Regions from separate parts of the Roseixanthobacter finlandensis genome, predicted to be linked through region 1. Evidence: predicted binding sites of a transcription regulator. Region 1 holds the regulator's gene; each other region holds the start of a gene.
The links. Region 1 encodes LexA, which represses DNA repair genes until DNA is damaged. Its sites were predicted from a motif close to TGTTCNNNNTGTGTTCNG; they were not measured.
Positions count from the first base shown of each region.

Region 2: a site for LexA is predicted at 2,851-2,868, ahead of recA (recombinase RecA). Genes of this name have one in related genera too.
Region 3: a site for LexA is predicted at 1,634-1,651, ahead of V5G24_RS02495 (ATP-dependent helicase). Genes of this name have one in related genera too.
Region 4: a site for LexA is predicted at 1,813-1,830, ahead of parE (DNA topoisomerase IV subunit B). Genes of this name have one in related genera too.

Region 1 covers NZ_CM195536.1:2,506,640-2,511,098, forward strand. Annotated here, with positions in the region: gene V5G24_RS11695 (ComEC/Rec2 family competence protein) at 1-1,559, shown strand, start outside; gene lexA (transcriptional repressor LexA) at 1,602-2,321, opposite strand; gene V5G24_RS11705 (molybdopterin molybdotransferase MoeA) at 2,459-3,673, opposite strand; gene moaC (cyclic pyranopterin monophosphate synthase MoaC) at 3,712-4,194, opposite strand; gene V5G24_RS11715 (DUF2147 domain-containing protein) at 4,199-4,459, opposite strand, start outside.
Region 2 covers NZ_CM195536.1:2,004,904-2,009,362, forward strand. Annotated here, with positions in the region: gene V5G24_RS09250 (ABC transporter substrate-binding protein) at 407-1,429, opposite strand; gene V5G24_RS09255 (LacI family DNA-binding transcriptional regulator) at 1,513-2,592, opposite strand; gene recA (recombinase RecA) at 2,933-4,015, shown strand; gene alaS (alanine--tRNA ligase) at 4,298-4,459, shown strand, end outside.
Region 3 covers NZ_CM195536.1:507,815-512,273, forward strand. Annotated here, with positions in the region: gene V5G24_RS02490 (sigma-54-dependent Fis family transcriptional regulator) at 1-1,522, opposite strand, end outside; gene V5G24_RS02495 (ATP-dependent helicase) at 1,851-4,259, shown strand; gene V5G24_RS02500 (GGDEF domain-containing protein) at 4,416-4,459, shown strand, end outside.
Region 4 covers NZ_CM195536.1:2,714,867-2,719,325, forward strand. Annotated here, with positions in the region: gene gatA (Asp-tRNA(Asn)/Glu-tRNA(Gln) amidotransferase subunit GatA) at 1-84, opposite strand, end outside; gene gatC (Asp-tRNA(Asn)/Glu-tRNA(Gln) amidotransferase subunit GatC) at 81-368, opposite strand; gene argC (N-acetyl-gamma-glutamyl-phosphate reductase) at 610-1,665, opposite strand; gene parE (DNA topoisomerase IV subunit B) at 1,896-3,932, shown strand; gene V5G24_RS12685 (MFS transporter) at 3,944-4,459, opposite strand, start outside.

The sequences.
Region 1 (4,459 bases):
TCGCGCAAGCGCCGCCGACAGCGGTGCGCATCGCAGCCCTGGTTCATGGCGTGCGGGTCGCGCTCGCCGCCCGCATCCGCCTGGTGCTGAGCGGTGCCGCCGCCGACATCGCCGTGGCGCTGGTGACTGGCGATCGCTCCTCCATCGCGCCGGCGGTGGAAGAAAGCATGCGCCTGTCCGGCCTCACCCATGTGCTGTCGATTTCCGGCCTCCATATGGCGCTGGTGGCGGGCACGCTGTTCGCGCTGGTGCGCGGGCTGCTGGCGCTGTTCCCGCCCTTGGCGCTCGGGGCGCCGGTCAAATCGCTCGCGGCGCTCTGTGCGCTGACCGGAAGCGCGCTTTATCTCGTGCTGTCGGGCAATGATGTCGCCGCGCAGCGCTCGTTCCTCATGCTCGGCCTGGTGCTGCTGGGGGTGATCGTGGGGCGCGCCGCGCTGACCTTGCGCAGCGTCGCGGTGGCGGCGGTGCTGGTGTTGGCGGCGGCGCCGGTTTCGGTGCTCGATCCCGGCATGCAGATGTCCTTTGCCGCGACGCTCGCGCTGGTGGCGGCGTTCGAGCGGCTGCGCCCGCTGCGCCTGGGATGGACGGCCGAAGGGCCGGTGGCGCGCATCGCGCTGAAGATCGCCCTGTTCGTGGGCGGCCTTGCGCTGACCTCCCTGGTCGCGGGCCTCGCGACGGCGCCTTATGGCGCCCTGCATTTCCAGCGCATCGGCGCCTATGGCCTGCTCTCGAATCTCGCCGCCATGCCGGCGGTGAGCTTCCTGGTGATGCCGTTCGGCCTGCTCGGCGTGCTGCTGCTGCCGTTCGGACTGGATTCGCTGGCCTGGCCGATCATGGGGCTCGGCATCGACATCATGGTGGGCGTGTCGGACAAGGTGGCCGCGCTGCCGGGCGCCGGGTTGCGGACCGATTGGTTCAACCCGCCTTCGGTGCTCGCCGCGAGCCTCGCCCTGCTGTGCCTGTGCCTGCTGCGGGGACGGCTCGCGGCGATCGCGCTTGTTCCGGCGCTCGTGGCCCTCGGCCTCGGCGGCGCGCCGCCGCGACCGGACATTCTGATCGCGCCGAACGGGCGCACGGTGGCGGTGCGCGCGGGCGATGGGCGGCTTTCCATCCTCGGGGCGACTTCCAATCGGATGGTGGCGGACCAATGGCTGAGCCGGGAGAGCGATAGCCGCACCGCGCAGTCCGAGGGCCTTGCCGACGCGTTTCGCTGCGACCGGCTGGGATGCACGGCCACCACCTCGGGCGGCGTGCTCGCCGTCTCCCGTCGGCCGGAGGGGCTTGAGGCGGACTGCCTGAACGCGGCGCTGATCGTGAGCCCCCACCCGGCGCCGAAAAAATGCCCGGCGAGGGTCGTCACGCCCACAGACATGGCCAATACCGGCACGCTGGCCTTGTTTCGTGCGCCCGAGGGGCAGGCATCGCTTGAGGGATGGCGCATCGTCCCGGCGCGGTCCGCACGTCAGCAGCGCCCGTGGATGCCACTTCTTCCGCCGGTCACCGAGGGGGAAAGAGAAGCGGGGTCCGCTTCACAGATCGAGGACGATGCCGCCCGCTGACGCCGCCAAGTGAGGACCGAAATCAGGTTGAACCCGGAAAACTCAATAGCGGCGCATCAGGCCGACCAAACGCCCCTGCACACGGATACGGTCCGGGCCGAAGATCCGGGTCTCATAGGCCGGATTGGCGGCTTCCAGCGCAATGGATGCGCCCTTCTTGCGCAGGCGCTTCAATGTGGCTTCCTCATCGTCCACAAGGGCGACGATGATGTCCCCGGTCTCGGCGCTGTCGCATTTGCGGATCAGCACCGTGTCGCCATCCAGGATGCCGGCCTCGATCATGCTGTCGCCGCGCACCTCCAGGGCGAAATGCTCGCCGGTGCCCAGCATTTCGGGCGGCACGTTCAAGGTGTGGCTGCGGGTTTGGATAGCCGAGATGGGCGATCCGGCGGCGATCCGGCCCATGACCGGCACGGTCACCGTCGGCGCGGTTTCCTCATCCTCCGACGGCGGGCGCACACGGCCGAGGCTGCCCTCGATCACGCTCGGGGAGAAGCCGCGCCCGCCGGCGGTGGCCGCACGGCTCGCGGCAAGGCCGGGGGCTGCGCTGTCCGGCAGGCGGACCACTTCCAGCGCCCGGGCGCGATTGGGCAGGCGGCGAATGAAGCCGCGCTCTTCCAGGGCGGTAATCAGCCGATGAATGCCGGACTTTGAGCGAAGGTCGAGTGCTTCCTTCATCTCGTCGAAGGAGGGCGGGACGCCGGTTTCCTTCAGGCGTTCATGGATGAAACGCAACAGATCATATTGCTTGCGCGTCAGCATGGTCTCACCCGTCCCCATCCCGCTTCCGTCTCGGCAGCGATGTCCCGCAAGAGATCATTGAAACCGAAACAAATCATGAACAAGCATTAGCTGTTCCTTTTGTGTTCCGCAAGGGTGAACATCGCGTTAACGGTATTTCAGGAGGGCAGCTGAAGCACGGAACAGGCATCGCCGGTCTCTCCGGCGGGTGCGAAAGCGGGCCGGATCAACAGGCAATCGGCCATGGCGAGCGTGGTGAGCATCGAGCTGTCCTGGATCGGCAGCGGCGTCGCGACCAAGGCTCCGTCGTCGGCGAACGAGAGGGTCGCGCGCATATAATCCACCCGGGAATCATTGGCTCTCACCGGGCAGCCGAGGCGCGCCGCGCGCAGGTGCGGGCCCTGAGTGGCGGCTCCCTGGAGCGCGTTCAACAGCGGAACCAGGAACAACACGGCGCCGACATAAGCCGACACCGGATTTCCCGGCAGGCCCAGCACGCGCATGGCGCCGCGCGCGCCGAACATCAGCGGCTTTCCCGGCCGCAAGGCGATCTTGTGGACGGTCAGCGTCACCCCCTCGCTGCGCAGGGCGGGCGCGATCAGATCGTGCTCACCCACCGAGGCGCCGCCGGAGGTGATCAGCACGTCTATTCCCGATTCGGCCGCGGCGCGGATGGCGGCGCGGGTCGAATCAAGGGAATCGCCCACAAGGCCGAGGTCCACCGCATCCGCCCCATGGGCGCGCGCCAGCGCCGCGAGGCCATAGACATTCGACACCACGACGTCGGAGAGCGCGCCGCGGCCTTCTCCGGGGCGAACCAGTTCATCGCCGGTTTGCAGAATGCCCACCTTCGGCCGCGCGATAACGTCGAGCGTGGCATGGTCGGCCGCCGCCGCCAGCATCACGTCACGACCGGTGAGGCGGCGCCCGGCGGGAAGAATCAGGCTGCCGGCGGGAAAATCGAACCCGGCCTTGCGCACGTTGCGCAGCGGCGCGGTGGCGGCGGTGGTGGTGATGAGATCCCCCTCGCGCGCGATATTTTCCTGAATCACCACCGTGTCCGCCCCCGTGGGCAGGAGCGCGCCGGTGAAGATGCGGACCGCTTCCCCCGGCGCGACTGTGCCCGCAAACGGACGCCCGGCGGCGGATTCGCCGATCACGCGCAAGGTGGCGGGAACCTGCGCGATATCGGCGGCGGCCACCGCATATCCGTCCATGGCCGACATGTCGGCGGCCGGCTGGCTTCGCCGCGCCCAAAGATCGGCGGCGAGCACGCGGCCCGTGGCTTCGGCAACCGGCACGGATTGCACGGACAATCGCACAACGCCGGCCACCACAAGCGCGAGGGCCTCATCCACTGGCATCAATGCCATGTCGCCCTGCTCCCGATTTAGTTTTTAGCTCAGGCGCCTTAGGCGTCGTCGGCGCGCCATTCGCCGGAGCGGCCGCCAGCTTTCTCCAGCAGGCGAATCCCCTCGATGCGCATGCCGCGGTCGGCGGCCTTGGCCATGTCATAGATGGTCAGGCAAGCGAGGGAAACCGCCGTCAGCGCCTCCATCTCCACCCCAGTCTGCCCGCTAGTCTTGACGCGGGCGCGCACGACGAGGCCGGGGAGGGTGGCATCGGGCTCGATCTCCACTTCCACCTTGGAAATCATCAGCGGGTGGCACAGGGGAATGAGCTCATGGGTGCGCTTGGAGGCCATGATCCCGGCGATGCGGGCGACGCCGAGCACGTCGCCCTTCTTCGCATTGCCCGACAGGATCAGCTCCAGCGTCGGCGCCGCCATCACGACCCGCCCTTCCGCCAATGCCTCGCGCGTGGTGACCGCCTTCTGCGAGACGTCGACCATGCGCGCGGCGCCCTGGGCATCCAGATGGGTCAGTTCGGTCATGGCGTCAGCGGCTCCTGGTCCAGGTCTGTGTCTTGCAGAACGGCACGATCACGCAGCCGCGTACCTTGAGGGTATTGTCCCCGTCCAGGGTCAATGTGGCGCTATAGGTCTTGCCGTCCTCGGCATTATAGATCTCGCCGCCCGTCCATTCGGCCGGGCCGCCCGAGAAGCCCTGGAGAATCTGCAGGCCCTTGAGCGGGCGGCTGCGCAGCGACGCGTTGGAATTATTGACATCCTTCAGCGCCGGATCGGCCTTGATGCCGTC
Region 2 (4,459 bases), 500 kb from region 1:
CCCTCACCCGCCCGCTGCGCGGTCGACCTCTCCCCGTGGGGGAGAGGTGATGCGCAAAGCGGCGTCGACACGTCCAGACGGGGACACCACCTTGCCGCGTGCGCTTTGCCCCCTCTCCCCACCGGGGAGAGGGCTGGGATGAGGGGGCAGCGCTCGTTCTTGGGCGCCGGCGCCTCCCCCGCCAGCTGAGCGGTCGACCTCTCCCCGTCGGGGAGAGGTGATGTGCTTGCAAGGTGCGATGACGCATCGGGACAAAGCCTTACGGCGTGCACCTTGCTCCCCCTCTCCCCGACGGGGAGAGGGTTGGGGTGAGGGGCGCAGCTCTCGCGGCGTACTCCTTGCACGCCGGGGGATGTCGCTTGCCCCCTCCCAACCCTCCCCCGCAAGCGGGAGAGGGCTTTGCGGGCTATTTCACCTCGGCGAGATACTTGTCGGCGAAGCCCTTCTGCACGGTCTCCATCTTGCCGTAGTCCACCGGCTTGGCGCGGGCATAATCGGCGGCGGGCAGGAAGCGGTCGGCGACCTCCTTCGGCAGCGGCACGTCGCGCACCGGGCGCAGATAGGCGGCGGCCCACATGGCCTGTCCCTTGTCGGACAGCACATAGTCCAGCACCTTCTTGGCCGCTTCGGGATGCGGGTCGTTCTTCACCATGGTCATCACATAAGGAACGACGATCGAGCCCTCGCAGGGGATGACGAAGGCGAAATTGCCCTTCTCGCTGTATTTGGCGCGATAGGCGTTGAAGTCGTAGTCGAACAGGATCGGGATCTCGCCGGAGACCACGCGGGCATAGGAGGTCTGCTTCGGCACGATCGGCTGGTTGGCGGCGAGCTTCTTGAAGAAGTCGAGGCCGGGATTGAAATTGTCCAGCGAGCCGCCGAGCGCGTTGTTCACCGCCACCGCGCCCACATAGCCGACGAACGCGCTGGAGGGGTCGAGATAGCCGACCATGCCCTTGTATTCGGGCTTCAGCAGGTCCGACCAGCAGGCCGGCACCGGCGCGCCGCCCAGCGCGTCCTTGTTCACGAACAGGCCGAGCGTGCCGGAATGGATGGTGAACCAATGGCCCTCGGGATCCTTCAGGCCGGCCGGGATCTGCGAGAAATTCTTCGGCTCATAGGCCTGGGTGACGCCGGCATCCTTGGCCTTGATGCCGAAGGTGACGCCGAGATAGGCGACATCCGCCACGGGGCTCGCCTTTTCGGCGATCATCTGGGCCAAAGACTGGCCGGAATTCTTGTTGTCGGGCGGCACCTCGACACCGGTGTCGGCCTTGATGGCCTTGAGCATGCTGCCCCAATCGGCCCATTCGGTGGGGCAATTGTAGCAGATGGCATCCGCCGCCTTGGCGGGTGCGAGGGTGGCGGGCAGCAGGGCGGCCGCGAGCAGCGGCACGGCGAGCAGGGACTTCAGGGCTGAGAAATTCATGCCTTGGTCTTTCATGTGGTCGCACGAAGGGGTGCCCGGCCAGGGAGCCGGACGGGTCGGGAACGCGGTACGAAAGGCGGGCCTCAGGCGGCCGGGGCGCACGATCCGCCTGCGGGCGGACCGGGGAGAGGGGAGGCGGCGCCGGGGTCCGGCGGCGCGGCGGCGAGGGTGCCGGTGAGGCGCAGATGATAGGGCAGGTGCTCCACCGCCCGTCCCGTCGCGCCCTCGAACATGTCGAACAGCCGCTCGATGGCGCGTGCGCCCATGAGGCGAGTCGGCTGGTCCACGGTGGAGAGTTCCGGCGTCACGAGCCGGCCGATGGCGATGCCGTCGAACCCGGCCACCGACATGTCGCCGGGGACTGAAAGCCCCATGGCGCGCACGGCGGCGATGATGGAGAGCGCCAGCAGATCGTTGGAGCAGATCATGGCGGTGGGCCGCGCCCGCGCCCCGAACAGGCTTTCCAACGCCGCGCGATGGGCCGGGGCGTCGGCGATATAGTCCAGTTCCAGCACCGGCTCGGGCACAAGGCCTGCCGCGCCCATGGCGGCGAGATAGCCCTGGTGGCGCAGGCGCGAGCGATCGGACGAGGAGAAGCGCCCGGCGATGAACAGGATGCGCCTGTGCCCATGCGCGATCAGCGCCTCGGTGAGCGCGCGGGTGGCGCCCGCATTGTCCACCGTCACGGCCGGGCGGGGAATGCGCTGCGGCTCGTTATAGACCAGCACATAGGGGATGCCCTCGGCATCCAGCATGTCGAGGGTGGGATTGGAGTCGGGGTCCGCAACCGTGAGCACGAGCCCGGCCACGCTCTGGGCCACCAGCGTATCCACCACCGCGCGTTCGCGGGCGGGGTCATAATCGGTGGCGGTCACCAGCAGGGCATGGCCGCGCACGCGCGCTTCCGCCTCGATGCCGGCGACCGAGCTGGCAAACACGGGATTGGTCAGGCTCGGGATCACCACGCCGACGGTGCGGGTGCGCAGGGTCTTCAGCGAACGGCCGATCTCACTCGGCCGAAACTCCAGTTCGGCGATGGCTGCCCGCACGCGCGCTTCTGCATCGGCGCTTGCCCGCGCCGTGCCATTGATGACGCGGCTGACAGTGGCGATGGAGCAGCCGGCGCGCTCGGCGACGGTGCGGATGGTAACGGCGCGTGCCAAGGCGGCTCCCCGAATTGAGTATGTAACCGTTTACACGGTTCTCGTAGGGCCGCGATGTTACAGCCGTATGACGCGGCGGCCGCGCATGGTCGGCACGGCGGGCGATGGGAAAGGGAGGCGGCGCGCAGCACGGTTGGGCCGGCTGTGCCGTCCCGCCGGCAAATCCGCTTCAACCCGCTTTTCGGGGGCGAAAAGCGGCCCCGACATTTCGGCGCGGCGAAGGTTCACGGAAACTTAGCGATAAGCGCCGAACTCAACGAGAACATATTGCGAACATCGAACAAAACAGGTACGAATTTGGAATAGCGAATAATCCTTGCGCGCGGCGGAGAGCACAGCGATGACTCAGTCCACACTCAGACTCGTCGAAGGTTCCTCCATGGATAAGACGAAAGCGCTCGACGCCGCGCTCTCACAGATCGAGCGGCATTTCGGCAAGGGCTCGATCATGCGGCTCGGCAAGAGCGGCAAAGCCATTGAAATTGAAAGCATTCCTTCCGGGTCGCTGGGGCTGGACATCGCGCTGGGCATCGGTGGCCTGCCGCGCGGACGGGTGGTCGAGATCTTCGGCCCCGAATCGTCCGGCAAGACCACGCTGGCCCTGCATACCGTTGCAGAAGCTCAGAAAAAGGGCGGCGTCTGCGCCTTCATCGACGCCGAGCATGCGCTCGATCCCATCTATGCTCGCAAGCTCGGCGTGAATCTGGACGATCTCCTTATTTCCCAGCCGGATGCGGGCGAACAAGCGCTCGAGATCTGCGACACGCTGGTGCGCTCCGGCGCGGTGGACGTGCTGGTGATCGATTCGGTTGCCGCCCTCACCCCGCGCGCCGAACTGGACGGCGAGATGGGCGACAGCCAGCCCGGCATGCAGGCGCGCCTGATGAGCCAGGCTCTGCGCAAGCTGACGGCGTCCATATCCAAGTCGAACACCATGGTGATCTTCATCAACCAGATCCGCATGAAGATCGGCGTGATGTATGGTTCGCCGGAGACCACGACCGGCGGCAACGCCTTGAAATTCTATGCGTCCGTCCGCCTCGACATCCGCCGCATCGGGATGATCAAGGAGCGCGACGAGGTGATCGGCAACCAGACCCGCGTGAAGGTGGTGAAGAACAAGCTGGCGCCCCCGTTCAAGCAGGTGGAATTCGACATCATCTATGGCGAAGGCGTCTCCAAGACCGGCGAACTGCTTGATCTCGGCGTGCGCGCCGGAGTGGTGGAAAAGTCCGGCTCCTGGTTCTCCTACGACAGCCAGCGGCTCGGCCAGGGGCGCGAGAACGCCAAGGCATTCTTGAAGCAGAATGCGGAAGTCGCAGGGCGAATCGAAGCGGCCGTGCGCCAGAACGCAGGTCTGATCGCCGAGCAGATCCTCGCCGGTCCCGACGATGAAGGATCCGCCGAGGCCGCCGAGGATTGAGGATCCGCCTAGAGTTCCGGTGATAAGGAGGCGGAGCCCGGCTCCGCCTTTTGACGCCGCAGGGGCGAGTTTGCCTCACTTGCGGCGCGAAGCGGAGGGCGGGGCGCGATCAGCCTGGAGCGGAGGCGCCGGAAACGCTTTTCTGGACAAGCGGAAACGGCATCGTTAAACGATCTTCGCTTGCGCATGAGGGCTTTGGCGTTTGTCCGGGCCGTGCGAGAACCGACGCCGCGCCCGTCCGCGCGTCGGGATAAATCCAGTCAAGGGTATGGTGGCCGGCACATGAGCGGCGTGAATGAGATCCGGTCGACCTTCGTCGATTATTTCGTGAAGCAGGGCCACGAGGCGGTGCCTTCCTCGCCTCTGGTACCGCGTAACGACCCGACGCTCATGTTCACCAATGCGGGCATGGTGCAATTCAAGAATGTCTTCACAGGCATGGAG
Region 3 (4,459 bases), 2.0 Mb from region 1:
TCTCCCAGCGATAGGCGAATTGCCGCGCGGTGAGGCCGAGGCTCTGGGCGGCGCGCGATTTGTTGCCGCCGCTCTGCGCCAGTGCCCGCCGCAGGTCCTCGGCCGAATGCGATCCCGCCCGCAGATAGGGCCGGAAGGCCGGCCCGCCGCGCCCCGTGGCGGCGCCGCGCAGCGCCGCATCCTCCTGTGCGCTTTGGCTTGAGACATGGGCCATCGCCGACAGGAACGGCGCGAGGTCGCTCCCGGTAAGGGAGGGCTTGTCGGCCAGCAGGACCAGGCGCTCGATGAAATTGGACAATTGGCGGATATTGCCCGGCCAGGGATGTTCCCGCAGCCGCGCCATGGCGTCGGCGGTCAGATTGACATTGCGCTGGTTCGCCTCGTTGAACCGGCTGACGAAATGCATCGCCAAGGCGGGAATGTCGTCGCGCCGCTCGGCGAGCGTCGGCAGGCGGATCGGGATCACATTGATGCGGTAATAGAGATCCTCGCGGAACCGGCCGGCGGCGACTTCGCGCTCGAGGTTGCGATTGGTGGCGGCGACGAGGCGCGCGTCCACCTTGATTTCCTTCTTGCCGCCGAGCCGCGTCACGGTGCCTTCCTGCAAGGTGCGCAGCAATTTGGTCTGCATGGCGAGCGGCAGTTCGCCAATCTCGTCCAGCAGGATGGTGCCGCTGCCCGCCTGCTCGAACCAGCCGGCGCGCGCCTCGCTCGCCCCCGTGAAGGCGCCGCGCTCGTAGCCGAACAGCTCGGATTCGAACAGGCTTTCGGGGATGGCGGCGCAATTGACCTTGATGAACGGCCGGTCGCGGCGCGGGCTCGCCAGATGCAGGGCGCGGGCGAACACTTCCTTGCCGGTGCCGGATTCCCCCAGCAGCAGCACATTGGCATTGGCCGAGGCGACCAGCTCCAGCTCCGCCAGCGCCTTCAGCAGGGCCGGGGCGGTGCCGATGATGCCATAGCGCGCGCTGTGGGTTTCGAGCGCGCGGGCGAGCATCTGGTTGTGCGCCTCCAGCGCGCGGGTCTTGCGGTCCAGGATCTCGTTCAGTTCCAGGACCTGGCCGGCAAGGGTCGCGCAAATGCGCAGGATGGTGATGTCGTCGGAAAACGGCCGGCTGCGGTTGCGGATGCGATGGCAGCCGAGCACGCCCACGGTGCGCCGGTCCACGCGGATGGGAATCACCAGGAACGCCACCGGCTCCTGGGGCAAGGTGGCGCGATCCACCGCGCGGAACAGGAAATCCGGCTCGTGGTCGATGTCCTGCACGATGATCAATTGCTCATGGGCGAGCGCCCGTCCGGTGATGCCCTCGCCGGCCTGGTAGAGGCCGCGCGCCTTTTCCGCCGCGGTGAGTCCGTAGGAATAGCGGATCTTGAACAGGCCGCTTTCGGCATCCCACAGCACGATGCGGCCGCGGTTGAGGCCGAGCATCTCGGACAGGAGGTGCAGCATCTCGTGGAGAATATTCTCCACCTGGAGCCCCTTGCCGATCAGCCCGATGATCTGCTGGATCAGCAGCATTTCCTGGGCGCGCCAATATGCGGGGGGCTCGTCCTCGTGCAGCGTTCCCTGCGCCGGGGCATGGGCCTGGGCGGGGCTGCTGGCCATGCCCGGAAGTGCGCGCGCCTTTGGTTTTCCGCCCGTGTTCCTGCCGTCTTTCATGGCCCTTCCCGTCGCGCGCAAGCGCTCATTCTATCAGGGTGGAGGCGGGGATTTCCATGGAAACAGGCGCCACCCCTCGCAATCGAGGGCTTGCAATGCCATTTTGTTCTCACGAGAGAATCAGAAGGCGCCGCGCGAGCGGTGCCGCGAGAGCGAGCGCGTGTCCATTCCAGTCGAGCATAAGGGCCTGCGTCCCGCAGGCGAAGGCGTCGAGGCGCCGGCGTTGCGACCCGGCGGCATTGCCGCGCGTGCGCGCGCTGGCGGCGGGGCCGCGGCGCCCCTGCCCAATTATCTGAACGGCCTCAATGCCGAGCAGCGCGCGGCGGTGGAAACCATAGACGGGCCGCTGCTGGTGCTCGCCGGCGCGGGCACCGGCAAGACCCGCGTGCTGACCACCCGCATCGCCCATATCCTCAATCTCGGCCGCGCCTTCCCCTCCCAGATCCTCGCTGTGACCTTCACCAACAAGGCCGCGCGCGAGATGAAGGAGCGCATTCATTCCATGGTGGGGGATGCGGTGGAAGGCATGCCGTGGCTCGGCACGTTCCATTCCATCGGCGTGCGCATTTTGCGCCGCCATGCCGAGCTGGTGGGCCTGAAGAACGGCTTCACGATCCTCGACACCGACGACCAGATCCGCCTGCTCAAGCAATTGTTGGCTGCGGAAAATATCGACGACAAGCGCTGGCCGGCGCGGCTTCTGGCCAACACCATCGACGGCTGGAAAAACCGCGGCCTCTCGCCTCAAAACGTGCCGCCGGGCGAGGGCTCGGCCTTCGCCAATGGCAAGGGGCAGATGCTCTATGCCGCCTATCAGGCGCGGCTAAAGGCGCTGAACGCGGTGGATTTCGGCGACCTGCTGCTGGAAGGCATCCGCCTGTTCCGCGAGCATCCCGACGTGCTGGCGGATTATCACCGCCGCTTCAAATATATCCTGGTGGACGAATATCAGGACACCAACGTCGCCCAATATCTGTGGCTGCGCCTGCTGGCCCAGGGCTCGAAGAACGTGTGCTGCGTCGGCGACGACGACCAGTCCATCTATGGCTGGCGTGGCGCGGAGGTGGACAACATCCTGCGCTTCGAGAGCGATTTTCCCGGCGCCACCGTGATCCGCCTGGAGCGCAATTACCGCTCCACGGGCCATATTCTGGCGGCGGCCTCTCATGTCATCGCCTTCAACCAGGGCCGGCTCGGCAAGACCTTGTTCTCCGAAGGCGAGATGGGGGAGAAGGTCTCCGTCACCGGCTCATGGGATAGCGGTGAGGAAGCCCGCGCCGTCGGCGACGAGATCGAGACGTTGCAGCGCGCCGGCCATCCGCTCTCGCAGATCGCCATATTGGTGCGCGCCTCGTTCCAGATGCGCGAGTTCGAGGACCGCTTCGTTACCCTCGGCACGCCCTATCGCGTGATCGGCGGCCCGCGCTTCTATGAGCGGGCGGAAATCCGCGATGCACTCGCTTATCTGCGCTGCGTGCTCTCCCCCGCCGACGATCTCGCCTTCGAGCGCATCGTCAATGTGCCCAAGCGCGGCATCGGCGATGCCACCTTGAAGCAGATCCACGATGTCGCCCGCGCCGCCGGCGTGCCGTTGCAGGAGGCGACGCGCGCGCTCACCGAGAGCGAGGAGCTCAAACCCAAGGTGCGCGCCACCTTGCGCGGCCTGCTGGAGGCATTCGAGCGCTGGCGCCGGCAATCCGGCGAGATGCCGCATACGGAACTCGCCGAAATCGTGCTGGACGAGAGCGGCTATACCGAGATGTGGCAGAAGGACCGCTCCGCCGAGGCGGCCGGGCGGTTGGAAAACCTCAAGGAGCTGGTGCGCTCCATGGAGGGGTTCGAGAATCTGCAAGGGTTTCTGGAGCACATCTCTTTGGTCATGGATGCCGACAAGGGCGCCGGCGAGGATGCGGTTCAGATCATGACCCTGCATTCCGCCAAGGGGCTGGAATTCGACACCGTCTATCTGCCCGGCTGGGAGGAGGGGCTGTTTCCCCACCAGCGCGCGCTCGACGAACAGGGCAAGGCGGGGCTGGAGGAGGAACGGCGGCTCGCTTATGTGGGCATCACCCGCGCCCGGCTCTCCGCGCGGATCTATTTCGCCTCCAACCGGCGCATCCACGGCATGTGGAATTCCACCGTACCGAGCCGCTTCCTGGACGAACTGCCCGACGCCCATGTGGAGGTGCAGGAATCCAAGGGGGGCTTCGGCTGGGGCGGCTCCAGCTATGGCGGCGGGTCCTACGGGGAAAGCCGGTTCGACCGCGCGGCCAAGGTGGAGCCCTTCTCCTCCACTTATTCCACCCCGGGCTGGCAGCGCGCCCAGAATGCCCGCGCGGCGGGAAACGCCGGCTCAGGGCCCGGTTCCAGCGGCGGCGCGTTCGGCGCGGGGCGCGGCGGGCGCGGGGCGGTGATCGAGGGCACCTTGCTGGCCTCGTCCACCGGGGCGCCCTCCAGCTTCAAGCGCGGCGAGCGGGTGTTCCACATCAAGTTTGGCTATGGCGAGATTTCCGGAATCGACGGCAACAAGCTCACCGTCCAGTTCGACAAGGCCGGCGAGAAGCGGGTGTTGGAGAGCTTCGTCGAGAAAGTGTGAGCCCGGCCGGCGGCACCTGCGCCCTACGATCCGGATGCGTGGGGCGATGATTGCGCGGAAAAAGCGCGCAAGCGACTTCACAGCATCCCAGGTGGCGGTATTGTGAGGTTCGATCGCGTCTAGAGCGCGATCCGGCCCGCCCTCGTCAGCCGAACCATGCCGATTATCAATATTGTCCTGCTGCTGGTGGAGATGGCCGT
Region 4 (4,459 bases), 210 kb from region 1:
CTGGGTCAGTTCGACCGCCGTGAACTCCCGCAGCGCCAGCTTTTCACGCGCCTGGGTGAGGGTCAGCTGATTAAGCGCGGTCATTCCACCACCTTCGGCACGGTAAAGAAGCCACCCTCGGCATCGGGCGCATTGGCGAGGATCTTTTCGGGATAATGACCGTCGCTCACCACATCCTCGCGCAGGGGCAGGCTGAGCGGAATGACGCCGCTCATGGGCTCGACGCCGGACACGTCGAGCGCCGACAATTGCTCGACGAAGGCGAGGATGGCGTTCAATTCCTCCTGAAGGGGCGCAAGTTCCTCCTCGCGCACCGAAATGCGCGCCAGATGCGCAACCCTTCGGACGGTCGCCTGATCGACGGACATGGACAGCTCCCAGCACGCACCGCCCCGCTTTGTACGGGCGGTGCCGACAGATGGTTCAACCGCAAGCGGTTGAACCATGTTCCGAACGCGAGCGCTGCAATTTTCCGCGCGCCGCCCGCGCCCCTCCCCGCCGCTATAGCAAGCCGGGGAATTGCGAGGCAATGGCGCACGGCGCGAAAGCGCGGGCCGCATGCAGCGGCAGCCCGCGCGCCGTCACCACAAGTCGGTCACGGCAGGTCGCTCACGGCATAAGCGCAATCTGCTCCAGGCCGAGCGTCTCGGGATAGCCCAGCACCAGGTTCATGTTCTGCACCGCCTGGCCGGAAGCGCCCTTCACCAGATTGTCCAGGGTGGAGAGCACGATCGCCCGGCCGCTCGCGCGGTCGGCGACGACACCCATCATCACCATGTTGGAGCCGCGCACGTGGCGCGACTGCGGCACCTGGCCGAACGGCAGGACATGGACGAATGGCTCGCCCTTGTAGAAGTCCACGAGGATCTTGTGGAGATCCTCCGCCTTGGCGCCGGTGGTGCGCACGTAAAGGGTGGCATAGATGCCCCGGTTCATGGGCGCGAGGTGCGGCACGAACATGGGGGCGACCGGGCGGCCGGCGGCCTTGGTGAATTCCTGGTCCAGTTCGCCCATGTGCCGGTGCGAGCCGACGCTATAGGCGTGGATGCCTTCCGACACCTCGGAGAACAGCATCGCTTCCTTGGCCGAGCGCCCGGCGCCGGACATGCCGGTCTTGCTGTCGATGACGATGGTTTCCGGCTCGATGGCGCCGGCTTCCAGCAGCGGCACCGCCGGCAGGATGGAGGTGGTGGTGTGGCAGCCGGGATTGGCGATCAGCCGGCCCTTCTTGATCTCGTCGCGATAAATCTCGACCAGGCCGAACACCGCCTCCTTCTGGAGATCGAGGGCGCCGTGGGGATGGCCGTACCATTTTTCATAGGCGCCGGGATCACGCAGGCGGAAGTCGGCGGACAGGTCCACCACCTTCACCTTGGGCGCCTGCTCGAACACCTTCTTGATGACCTCCTGGGTGGTCGCGTGCGGCAGGGCGCAGAACACGAGGTCCACCGCGTTGAAGTCCACCTCATCGATGGTCACGAGCTTGGGCAGCGCATAGGGCACGAACTGGGGGAACACGTCGGCCATGGACTGGCCCGCCTTGCGGTCCGCGGTCAGGGCGACAAGCTCAACACGGGGATGGCGCAGCAGAAGGCGCACGAGTTCGGACCCGGTGTAACCCGAGGCGCCAAGAACCGCGATCCGTGCCTTTGCTGTATCCGACATGTCCTTCTCCCGCCCGCAAGGGCTGTGCGACGTTGGCCGAACGCGTTCGCGCGCGGAACGCTGCGCGGGTGTGTTCGGTCGGGGGTCTGTACACCGATCCCATATCAGGCGAAAGACAGGGATAAGTGACCAGTCCCGCGCTGCGCGCGTTTCCGGTATGTTCCCTTTCGTCCCCTCGCCCTGGCATGATGGCCGGCGGCGATTCGCCCTGAAGCGACTTAAAGAGCCTCATGTCCGATAACGACGATCTGTTTGCCGCGCCCGCCCCTGCCCGCAAGGCCGCGACCCCGCGCGCCAAGGCGCCCGCCGCCGTGCCCGAGATGGCGGGCGATTATACCGCCGCCCATATCGAGGTGCTGGAAGGGCTGGAGCCGGTGCGCCGCCGCCCCGGCATGTATATCGGCGGCACGGATGTCAAAGCGCTGCATCACCTGTTCGCCGAGGTGATCGACAATTCCATGGACGAGGCTGTGGCGGGCCACGCCACCTTCATCGAAGTGCATCTCGCCGCCGACAGCACCCTGACCGTCACCGACAACGGGCGCGGCATTCCGGTGGAGGCGCATCCCAAGTTTCCCGGCAAGTCCACCGTCGAAGTCATCATGACCACCCTGCACGCGGGCGGAAAGTTCGACAGCAAGGTCTATGAGACCTCGGGCGGCCTGCACGGCGTCGGCGTGTCGGTGGTGAACGCTTTGTCCGACCATCTCGAAATCGAGGTGGCGCGCAACCAGACCCTGTATCGCCAGACCTATTCCAAGGGCGCACCGCTCGGGCCGCTCGCCGAGGTCGGTCGCATCACCAACCGGCGCGGCACGAAGGTGCGCTTCCATCCCGACCCGGAAATCTTCGGCGCCGGCGCGCATTTCGATCCCGCCCGCGTGTTCCGCATGGCGCGCTCGAAGGCCTATCTGTTCGGCGGCGTGGAAATCCGCTGGTCGTGCGATGCCGCGCTTCTGGTGGGTACCACCGGCGTGCCGGAGAAGATGACCTTCCGCTTTCCCGGCGGCCTCAAGGATTATCTGGCCGGCGATCTGGAAGGCCAGACGCTGGTGCATGGCGAGATTTTCGCCGGCCGCATTCAGAAGCAGGGCGGCCACGGCTCGGTGGAATGGGCGGTGGCCTGGGTCGCCGACGGCGACGGCGGCATCTCCTCTTATTGCAACACCATCCCCACCCACGACGGCGGCACCCATGAGAACGGGCTTCGCCTTGTCCTGCTGAAGGGCCTGCGCGATTACGCCGAGCGCATCGGCCAGGCGAAGCGCGCCGCCATCCTGATCGGCGACGACGTCACCACCGGCTGCGCGGCCATGCTCTCCGTGTTCGTGCGCGAGCCGGAATTCCAGGGCCAGACCAAGGACCGCCTCGCCACGGCCGAAGCCTCGCGCATCGTCGAGCAGGCCTTGCGCGACCCCCTCGACCACTGGCTCGCCGCCAATCCGGTGCAGGCGAACCGGCTTCTGGACCATGTGGTGGAGCGCGCGGAAGAGCGCCTGCGCCGCAAGCAGGAGAAGGAGGTCTCCCGCAAGACCGCCGTGCGCAAGCTGCGCCTGCCGGGCAAGCTCGCGGACTGCTCCAACACCGAGGCGGCCGGGTCTGAAATCTTCATCGTCGAGGGCGATTCGGCGGGCGGCTCGGCCAAGCAGGCGCGCGACCGCAAGACCCAGGCGGTTCTTCCCCTACGTGGCAAAATTCTCAATGTCGCCAGCGCCGGGCGCGACAAGCTCGCCCAGAACCAGCAATTATCCGATCTGCTTCAGGCGCTCGGCTGCGGAACGCTCGCCCAATATCGCGAAGCGGACCTGCGCTATGAGAAGGTGGTCATCATGACCGATGCCGACGTGGACGGGGCGCATATCGCCTCGCTTCTCGTCACCTTCTTTTACCGCCAGATCCCGAAGCTGATCGAGGAGGGCCATCTGTTCCTGGCGGTACCGCCGCTCTACCGCATCACCCAGGGCGCGAAAACGCTCTATGCCCGCGACGATGCCCACAAGGACCTTCTGATGAAGAAGGAATTCTCCGGCCGCGGCAAGGTCGATATCGGCCGCTTCAAGGGTCTCGGCGAGATGATGCCGGCGCAGTTGAAGGAAACCACCATGAGTCCGCGCACGCGCACCATGCTGCGCGTCACCATCGAGGCGGCCGCGCAGGCCGATACGGCGGACCTCGTGGAGCGCCTGATGGGCAACAAGCCGGAGGCGCGCTTCGCCTTCATCTCCGAGCGCGCCGCGTTCGCCGGCGAGGATCTGCTGGATATCTGACGCGTGCGCCCTCAGGCGGAGAGGTCGACGGGCTCTGGCTCCACCTGATTGAGCCGGCGCGGCAGGCGCGAGGCGGGGAAGGCCAGCGCGATCAGGCATACGCCCGCGCCGGCGAACAATTCCACCGGCCCGATGAGACCGATGAGCTGCGCCGCCAGCAGAGCCCCCAGCGCCTGGCCGGAAAAGAAGAAGGTCGCATAAAGCGAGACCGCCGAGCCGCGCGCGGCCGGCACCAGCTCGGTCGCCATGATCTGCAAGGTGTTGTGGATCATGTAGAAGCCGAAGCCGAGGACGCCGAACAGAGCCAGCATCAGGCCGAGCGAGGGCACCAGCGCGATGGCGATCAGGCACACGCCCGCCACCGTGGCGCCGAGCCCGGCCATGCCGGACAGGCCGAGTCGACGCACCAGAACCGCCACGAGGAAGGTGTAGATCACGCCGCCCACGCCGAACATGCCGAGCGCGAACCCCGCCTCCACCGCATCGCCCAGAGCACGGCCGACCATGTGGGCGGCGACGAACGGGAA